One region of the Anaerotignum lactatifermentans genome, then DNA from elsewhere that is predicted to be linked to it. Evidence: riboswitches for the same ligand, from Rfam matches in the RefSeq annotation. Region 1 holds a riboswitch; each other region holds the start of a gene.
What was found. Region 1 has a riboswitch for ZMP and ZTP ahead of pflA (pyruvate formate-lyase-activating protein). Riboswitches for the same ligand answer to the same signal wherever they lie in the genome.
Positions count from the first base shown of each region.

Region 2: linked by a shared signal. The riboswitch ahead of INF29_RS07335 (formate--tetrahydrofolate ligase) and the one ahead of pflA (pyruvate formate-lyase-activating protein) in region 1 are both predicted to bind ZMP and ZTP.
Region 3: linked by a shared signal. The riboswitch ahead of purE (5-(carboxyamino)imidazole ribonucleotide mutase) and the one ahead of pflA (pyruvate formate-lyase-activating protein) in region 1 are both predicted to bind ZMP and ZTP.

Region 1 is NZ_JADCKK010000012.1:19,613-22,777, reverse strand. It holds gene pflB (formate C-acetyltransferase) at 1-708, opposite strand, end outside; gene pflA (pyruvate formate-lyase-activating protein) at 736-1,449, opposite strand; ZMP/ZTP riboswitch at 1,505-1,588, opposite strand; gene INF29_RS04710 (hypothetical protein) at 1,774-2,547, opposite strand; gene INF29_RS04705 (hypothetical protein) at 2,495-2,812, opposite strand; gene INF29_RS04700 (stalk domain-containing protein) at 2,835-3,165, opposite strand, start outside.
Region 2 is NZ_JADCKK010000022.1:3,946-7,110, reverse strand. It holds gene INF29_RS07340 (FtsK/SpoIIIE family DNA translocase) at 1-1,312, shown strand, start outside; ZMP/ZTP riboswitch at 1,375-1,453, shown strand; gene INF29_RS07335 (formate--tetrahydrofolate ligase) at 1,533-3,165, shown strand, end outside.
Region 3 is NZ_JADCKK010000005.1:46,612-49,776, forward strand. It holds gene purF (amidophosphoribosyltransferase) at 1-1,275, opposite strand, end outside; gene purE (5-(carboxyamino)imidazole ribonucleotide mutase) at 1,352-1,846, opposite strand; ZMP/ZTP riboswitch at 2,081-2,174, opposite strand; gene INF29_RS02350 (dihydroorotase) at 2,344-3,165, shown strand, end outside.

The sequences.
Region 1 (3,165 bases):
AGGTTCGCTGATATCCACACCATATTTCATTGCCATGGATTTCATTTCTTTCAGCGCTTGAATCTGCATGCTGATTTCTTCTCGCAAACGGATTCTTTCATCTGTCATAGGACCATCAAACTTGTCCTGTTCCTTTTCTTTTTCGCCAATGAGGAAATCCACACCATAGAGGGCAACTCTTCTGTAATCCCCAATGACACGACCACGACCATAAGCGTCAGGCAGACCTGTTAAAAGACCTACGTGTCTTGCTACTTTTGTTCTCTTTGGATATGCGTCGAATACGCCTTCGTTATGAGTTTTCCGATAAGCATGGAAATCTTTTTCCAGCTGGGGATTCAATTCATAGCCGTACTGTTCCAAGGCACTTTTTGCCATTTTCATGCCGCCATAAAGATTGACAATCCGTTTCAGGGGCGCATCTGTCTGCAAGCCCACAATTACCTCATTTTCCTTGTCAATATATCCCGGTGCAAAATTGTCAATACCGGATACGATATTGGTTTCCACATCCAGAATGCCTTTTTTCATTTCTTCCAAAATCAGTTCATGGCATTTATCCCATACTTTCTGTGTTCTATCTGTAACCCCTTCCAGGAAAGTGTCATCACCTTCGTAAAGGGTATAGTTTTTCTGAATAAAGTTTCTGACATCAATTTCTTTTGTCCATTTTCCTGTCTGAAAACCCTGCCAAGCCATTGTATTCATTTCTGCGTCATCCTTTCTAACCACATGTTATGCAATCATTTCCGTCAGCAAATTTTGAAGATACTGTATTTTTTTCTGTTCCATAGGCGGAACGCCTTCCAGAGAATATGGAATGCCTAAAGCATGGTATTTTCCCACGCCCATGGTATGGTAAGGCAACAGTTCCACTTTCTGTACATTAGGAATTGTCTGAATCATTTCCCCCAATTGCCGAATATGCGCTTCCTCATCAGTCAAACCGGGCACTACTACATGCCTGATCCAAAGCGGAACATTCTTTGCAATGACCGTTTCCAAGAACGTTTTCGCAATGGAAAAATCGCCTCCCGTCAGTTTGTGGTATTTCTCCGATATCACATGCTTGATATCAAAGATCACCAGATCTGTGTAATCCAGCAATGCATCATAAGAACCATTTCCATAACCTGCCGTATCCAGACAGGTAGAAATATGCTCGGCTTTACAGGCTTTGAACAATTCCGTTACAAAATCCGCCTGCAACAAAGGTTCCCCACCGGAACAGGTGACACCACCTGTATTGCCGTAATAGGGACGATAACGTTTCAGCATCTTCATAATTTGACCTACATCCATTTCTTTTCCGCCGGAGAGCTGCCATGTATCAGGGTTATGGCAGTAGCGGCACCGCAAATGGCACCCCTGCAGAAAAAGAACGGTACGGATTCCAGGTCCATCCACAAGTCCCATGGACTCAATGGAATGGATTCTGCCTTGCTGCATATCATCACCTCTTTCTATCCAATTTTTTGAAATAGAAAAAGCCGCACGCCCGGGCTTTTCCTGCCCAGACGGTCGGCTTGTGGTAACGATTATACTCCATGTGGTTAGATCCACGATTCCGTCAGTCATATAATCCACGAGTTGATACTAGCATACTTTATTTTGTGTGTCAAATGGAAATCTTTAGAAATTTGTGTTTTTCACAAAGATTATTGTTTTTTTGTCGAAAACATTTTATTTTCTTCTGTTTCGTGACAAGATTCTTGTAAATTTTATATAGACAAGATGTGACAGAGAATCTGTTCTTTTTTAACAACAACACCTTTATTTCAATGAAGTCCAATTGCCATTTTCATAAACATATCCGTATTCTTTCCAAATATCGGTCTGTTCCAAATCATTGTTTGCGACAAAAAGCTTCTCACCATCGTATAAACAGTCCAACTTATCTCCATTAGAAAGTTCCAATGTCATGGCAAACATACGATATGGATATTGGGGAATGGTGCCCATGGCATCGGTACTTTTCTGGTTGATGGTTTTCCCATTTCCTTTTCCTCGTAATTCCAGCTTTCCATTGTTGAAAGAATAGGAAATGCCTAACTCCTTCAGAACAGCAGAAAGTTCCGTATACTCTTCCTGAATGGTCAGAATGGAAACCCCTGCACATTCTCCCGCTTTCACTTCTTCCAAAGGGAAAGAGCCCTTCTTTGTTTTCAGAATATCCCCTTTCTGCAGCACGTCTATCCCTAGCTTATGCGCTGTATTTTTCTCTGCCCGCATCAGATACTGGGAACAGTTTTCAAAAGAAAAACGATTTGGTGCTTCTGGATTGCCATGGACAGAATTTCTATTTGTTTTTGTAATCTGTTCCAGATTCTCAGGTAAAACCTCCTCATTTCCATTCTGGTCATATAAAACAGTTTTTTCCGATATGGATGCATCTTCTTTGAATGAAACAGGCTGTCCAATCAACTCTTCCGCATCAACAAGCAATTCTCCCTGGCAGGCATAAGTGCCAATCTGCAGACCATTGATATATGTTTCATATTTCCATCCATCCTGCACATGTGGGATATCGCCTTTTTTTATCTTCATTTGGATAAATATCCTCCTGCCACAAAACGATTTCTGATACCATGCCCGATCTGGTTTCCAGTGTACGACTTTCTGCAGCATCCACAAAAAATCCAGAGTCCAGCAAATCTTTTAGATAAACATACACTTTTTCATTCTGGCAAATATATGGAATGGCTTCTCCCTCTATTTCAACGGTTCGGGTATCAGCCTGCATTCCTTTGCAAAGCACCCATGCCACACATAAAGCACAGGCAGTCGCCAGAAAAACGAGGCTTCTTTTCATTGTTCTTCCCTCGCTTCCTCCATTATGAAAGCATAAAACCAATATTGATGAATCCTTTATGCAAGCCTGCAAATGCCAGACCCGCTGATTCGCTATAAATTTCTCCTGTATATTCATTGAAATAGATTGGGAAATTTTCGAACCCTTTTAACTCATATACATAAAATCTGGCAAGTTTTTTCCCGGTATAGGTCACTGCCGAAGCATCATAGTAAAACTTCTGCTCAATTTCCTGATTTGTTTCTTCTTTTGCAGCAATCAAATCCTTCTGATACTGAACAGAAACATCAGTGATTTTTTCCAGACCATTTTTGGAAACATATTGGGGCTTTGTTCCGTTCGGCATTTCAATG
Region 2 (3,165 bases), on a different contig from region 1:
CAATGTCAGCGCAGGTCCCACTGTTACACGATATGAAGTTTCTCCCAGTCAGGGGGTCAAGGTCAGCAAGATTGTCAATCTGGCAGACGACATTGCCCTGAATCTGGCTGCCAGCGGCATTCGTATTGAAGCGCCTATTCCCGGTAAAGCGGCAGTAGGCATTGAAGTGCCAAATAAAGAAACCAAGTCCGTATATCTGCGGACAGTGCTGGAAAGTGATGCTTTCCGCAAACATCCCTCCAAATTGGCTTTTGCTTTAGGGGAAGACATTACAGGCAATCCCATTGTCACAGACATTGCGAAAATGCCTCACTTGCTCATTGCCGGCGCAACAGGCAGTGGTAAGAGTGTCTGCATCAATACACTGATTACAAGTATTTTGTATAAGGCAGACCCGAAAGAAGTCAAACTCCTTTTGGTTGACCCGAAAGTGGTAGAACTGAGTGTATATAACGGTATTCCTCATTTGCTCATTCCCGTTGTTACCGACCCGAAAAAAGCGTCGGCGGCACTGAACTGGGCAGTGAGAGAAATGCTGGAAAGATACAATGACTTTGCGGCATGCGGTGTCCGTGACATCAAAGGCTTCAATGCCATGAAGGAAGAAAAAGGCGAACCGGAAGCAAAAATGCCACAGATTGTTATCATCATCGATGAATTGGCAGACTTGATGATGGCAGCACCCGGCGAAGTAGAGGATTCCATCTGCCGTCTGGCACAGATGGCACGTGCGGCAGGGATGCATTTGATTATTGCCACACAGCGTCCTTCCGTAGACGTTATCACTGGTGTTATCAAAGCCAATATTCCTTCCCGTCTGGCATTTGCCGTTTCCTCCGGCATAGACTCCCGTACCATTTTGGATATGGTCGGCGCGGAAAAACTGCTGGGCAAGGGGGACATGCTGTTCTATCCTTCCGGTCAGGCAAAACCTTCTCGTATTCAGGGGGCTTTTGTAACGGATAAAGAAGTGGAACAGATTGTGGACTTCCTGCGGAAAAGCAGCCGCCCTGGATATACACAGGAAATGGTGGATCAGATTACAGCAGTGGCAAAAACTGCCAGCGGTCCCAGTGAGGAAACAGACGAGTTTTTTGAACAGGCAGTGGATTTGATTCTGGAAAAAGAAAAGGCTTCTGTTTCCATGCTTCAGCGTCAGTTCCGCATTGGTTATAACCGTGCGGCAAGACTCATGGACGAACTGGAAAGAAGGGGACTGGTTGGACCCGAAGAAGGCAGCAAACCAAGAAAAGTCCTCATCACCAGAGCGCAGTGGGAGGAAATGCAGTCCCCCACAGAGGAAAACGCATAAAAGAATATGGATTTCATACAGGTTGCACATTGACAAATTTCGTCTCATATAGTACCATTTTGGTAGAGTCATATGACTGACGGAAGTGGAGTAACCACATGGAGTATGACAGAATTGATGCCGACCGTCTGGGCGATTACGCTTGGACTGTCGGCTTTTTTTCAAAGTAGGACAGGCAAGCGCAAGGACATATTGGAATCGGAGAGAGGAGTTTTTGAAGATGAAAACAGATTTGCAGATTGCACAGGAATGCACCATGGAACCCATTACCGCCATTGCGGCGAAAGCTGGCATCCCCGAAGAATATGTGGAATGTTATGGCAAGTATAAAGCCAAAGTAAGTGATAAATATTATAATCAGATCAAAGACAGACCCGACGCAAAACTGATTCTGGTAACAGCTGTAAACCCTACACCTGCTGGGGAAGGCAAAACAACCGTTACCATCGGTCTGACACAGGCCCTGCAGAAAATGGGCAAAAACGCCCTGACATGCCTGAGAGAACCCTCTCTGGGTCCCTGCATGGGTGTGAAAGGCGGCGCAGCCGGCGGCGGCTATGCACAGGTAGTGCCTATGGAAGACATCAACCTGCATTTTACAGGTGACCTGCACGCCATCACAACAGCAAACAACCTGTTGGCTTCCATGGTGGACAACCATATCCAGCAGGGCAATGAACTGAACATCGACCCCAGAAAAATCGCTTGGAAAAGAGTTGTGGACCTGAATGACAGACAGCTTCGTCATGTGATTTCCGGTCTGGGCGGCAAAGTAAACGGCGTTCCCAGAGAAGACAGCTTCCAGATCACCGTTGCTTCTGAAATCATGGCAATCTTCTGTCTGGCAAACGACCTGCATGACCTGAAAGAAATGCTGGGCAAAATCATCGTTGGCTATACTTATGACGATGAACCTGTTACAGCAAAACAGATTGGCGCAGACGGCGCCATGACTGTACTGCTGAAAGATGCGCTGCAGCCCAACCTGGTACAGACATTGGAACACACACCCGCTTTCATCCACGGCGGTCCCTTCGCAAACATCGCTCACGGCTGCAACAGTGTGCGCGCAACAAAATTTGCTATGAAACTGGCTGACTATGTGGTAACAGAAGCAGGCTTCGGCGCTGACCTGGGTGCAGAAAAATTCTTCGATATCAAATGCAGAAAAGCTGGTCTGAAACCTGACGCAGTTGTACTGGTTGCAACTGTTCGTGCATTGAAATATAATGGCGGCGTTCCCAAAGCAGATTTGAGCAACGAAAATCTGGACGCACTGGCAAAAGGTTTTGTAAACCTGGAAAAACACATTGAAAATATCCAGAAATACGGCGTACCTGTTGTGGTTACACTGAACCACTTTGTAGCGGATACAGACGCGGAAGTGGCTTATGTGAAAGAACGCTGCGAAAAAATGGGCGCAACATTCGCAGTAGCAAAAGTATGGGCTGACGGCGGCGAAGGTGGTAAAGCACTGGCTGAAAAAGTTCTGGAAACACTGGAAACAAAAGAAAGTAATTTCCATGTACTGTACGAAGATAATCTGTCCATCGAAGAAAAGATCAATAAAGTATGTAAGGAAATCTATGGCGCAGGTCATGTAAGCTTCACAGCAGCAGCAAAGAAAACACTGGCACAGATCGAAAAACTGGGCTTTGAACATTTCCCTGTATGTATCGCAAAAACACAGTACTCCCTGTCTGACGATCCCAAGGTACTGGGTCGCCCCGAAGGCTTTGAAGTAACTGTAAAAGAAATCCGCATTTCTGCTGGTGCAGGCTTTATCGTTGCACTGCTGGGCGATGTTATGACAATGCCCGGTCTGCCTAAAAAACCTGCGGCACTGAACATCG
Region 3 (3,165 bases), on a different contig from region 1:
GCTGTCCGCACCGATGATATCCCGAATCTCATCCATGGTATGATTCACCGCAATGAGGTTTTCCTGGGAATCCACGTCTGTTCCGTAATAACAAGGGAATAAAAACGGCGGTGCGGAAGAACGGACATGGACTTCTTTTGCCCCTGCTTCCCGCAGCAGTTTGACGATTCTTGCAGAGGTGGTGCCTCTGACAATGGAGTCGTCCACCATAACCACACGTTTTCCCCTGATGGTTTCTGATATTACATTCAGCTTGATCTTTACTTTATCCTCTCTCGCCTTTTGTCCCGGCGCGATAAAGGTACGACCGATATATTTATTCTTGATAAATCCCATGCCATATGGAATGCCGGACTGTCTGGCATATCCAATGGCTGCGTCGATACCGGAATCCGGCACACCAATGACAACATCCGCCTGTACGGGATGTTCCATGGCAAGACAGGCACCTGCCGTTACTCTGGCACGATGTACGCTGACGCCGTCGATTCTGGAATCGGGTCTGGAAAAATAAATATGTTCAAAAATACACAAATGCTTCTCTGCTTCACCCATATGGTCGGAAATGGTACGGATTTCATCGCCGTCAAAGACCACGATTTCACCGGGTTCCACATCCCGCACAAAGGCTGCGCTGACTGCATCCAGCGCGCATGTTTCCGAAGCAATGACGTAAGTCCCTTCTTTTGTGACACCATAGCAGAGAGGATGGAATCCATGGGGATCTCTTGCCGCAATCATCTTGGTTGCAGACATGACCACCAGAGAGTAAGCCCCCTTGATGCGATACATTGCCTGATTGACCGCCTCCTCAATGGAAGGTGCTTTCAGCCGTTCCTTGGTGATGATGTAGGAAATGACTTCTGTATCACTGGTGGTGTGGAATATGGAACCTTCCAGCTCCAGTTCCCGCCGCAGTTCAAAGGAATTGACCAGATTGCCGTTATGTGCCAGAGCCATTGCGCCTTTCACATGGTTCACAACGATGGGCTGGGCATTGATTCTGCCACCGCCGCCGGTTGTGCCATAGCGCACATGACCCACTGCCATGCTCCCTTCCCCCAGATGCTCCATCACCGCTGGGGTAAACACATCATTGACCAGACCGCCGTCCTTATGATATGTGAACACGCCCTCGTCGTTGACTACAATCCCACAGCTTTCCTGTCCCCGATGCTGCAGGGCAAACAAACCGTAATATGCCGTAGATGCAACGGATGTTTTCTCCTTGGCATATACACCAAAAACGCCGCATTCTTCATGGATCTTATTCATTTTTCCAGCTCCTTGTTCCGCCTGTCTTTTCTGACAGGGGTTCTTTTGTATCTGTGTTTATTTCGTATGTATGGTATCAGTGGTTGTATTTTGCTTCCACTGCTTTGTTCTTTTCCAGTACTTTTGCTGCTGCTTCTGCTCTGGCTGCATCCAGTTTTGCTGCCAGTTCCGCGTCAGATGCACCCAGTACCTGAATTGCCAGCAGAGCCGCATTTTCTGCGCCGTCAATGGCTACAGTTGCAACGGGAATGCCGCCGGGCATCTGTACGGTAGAAAGCAGTGCATCCAGACCGTCCAGTGTAGAGGATTTTACAGGAATGCCGATGACAGGCAGTGTTGTGTTGGCTGCAATGGCGCCTGCCAGATGAGCTGCCTTGCCTGCTGCCGCGATGATGGCACCAAAGCCGTTTGCTCTTGCCTGCTGTGCAAACTCTTTTGCTTCTACAGGTGTTCTATGTGCGGAATATACATGCACTTCATAAGGCACACCAAATTTGTCCAGTGTTGTCATTGCCTTTTCCAATACAGGAAGATCACTGTCGCTGCCCATTACAATACCGATTTTTTTCATGGATAAACCTCCTCAAAAATAATACAAATTCCTTTTGCAGACGCAAAAAAGGACAGTCTGATTCCTTGGCGGAAACAGGACTGCCCAGACGGTCGACAAAAAGCAGCACGCTTTCCTTCTTTTCTCCTCATTGACAGCAAAAAAGCGATATTTCCATTCATCAAAAACACCGCCGACCACCATCATGCAGAAGAAACAGACCGAAGAAATTCTGTTAAGCCCGGCATTCATAAAAATATCCGCCAGGCAGTACTGCACTGCTTAGAAAAAATTCCGATTTTCTGCTCCCCTGTGGTTTCCCACCAATCCGTCAGTTACAGAAAACCGCTTTATTTGACAAGTTCAGTCTAACACATTTTCCAATTTCCTGTCAATGAAGGGGAAAGAATTTTCCCCAAAAGAAATGCTTGACAGAGCCAAATCCCTATGATATACTACTGACAATTTGTAAAGAAATATATAACAACCATGCAGACAGAAGAAAGGAGAGAAATACATTGAACTACATTTTATCCAATGCAAACGTATTTATGCAGGGCGAATTTGTAAAATCCAACGTATTTGTCAACAATGGTATCATTACCGATATTTCTTCCGCCGCACCCACAAAAGGCAGCATTGTTTTCGATTTGGAAGGTTTCGCTATCTTTCCCGGTTTCATTGATGTTCATACGCATCTGAGAGAACCGGGATTTTTTTATAAAGAGACCATCCGTACCGGTACACAGGCGGCAGCACACGGCGGTTACACCACCATTTGTGCAATGCCAAACCTGAATCCAGTGCCCGATTGTGCCGAAACACTGGCACCTCAGCTGGAAGCCATCGAAAAAACCGCTTTGATTGAAGTCCTGCCTTATGGTGCCATCACTTATGGTGAAAAAGGCGAAGCTCTTGCGGATTTTGATGCACTGGCACCTCATGTTTGTGCCTTTTCCGATGATGGACGAGGTGTACAAAGTGACGAAATGATGCGCCAGGCGATGAAAAAAATCAAACAACTTGACAAAATGGTAGCCGCACACTGCGAAGTCAATGAACTGCTCAATGGCGGCTATATTCATGCAGGCGAATATTGTGCGCAGCACGGACACAAAGGTATCTGCTCCGAAAGTGAATGGAAGCAGATCGAGCGCGACATTGCTTTGGTAAGAGAAACAGGATGTGACTATCACGTCTGCCACATCTCCACCAAAGAAGGCGTGGAACTGATCCGTCAGGCGAAAAAAGAAGGGCTTCCCGTTTCCTGCGAAACAGGTCCTCATTATCTGGTACTGACTGATATGGACTTGCAGGAGGACGGCAGATTCAAAATGAAT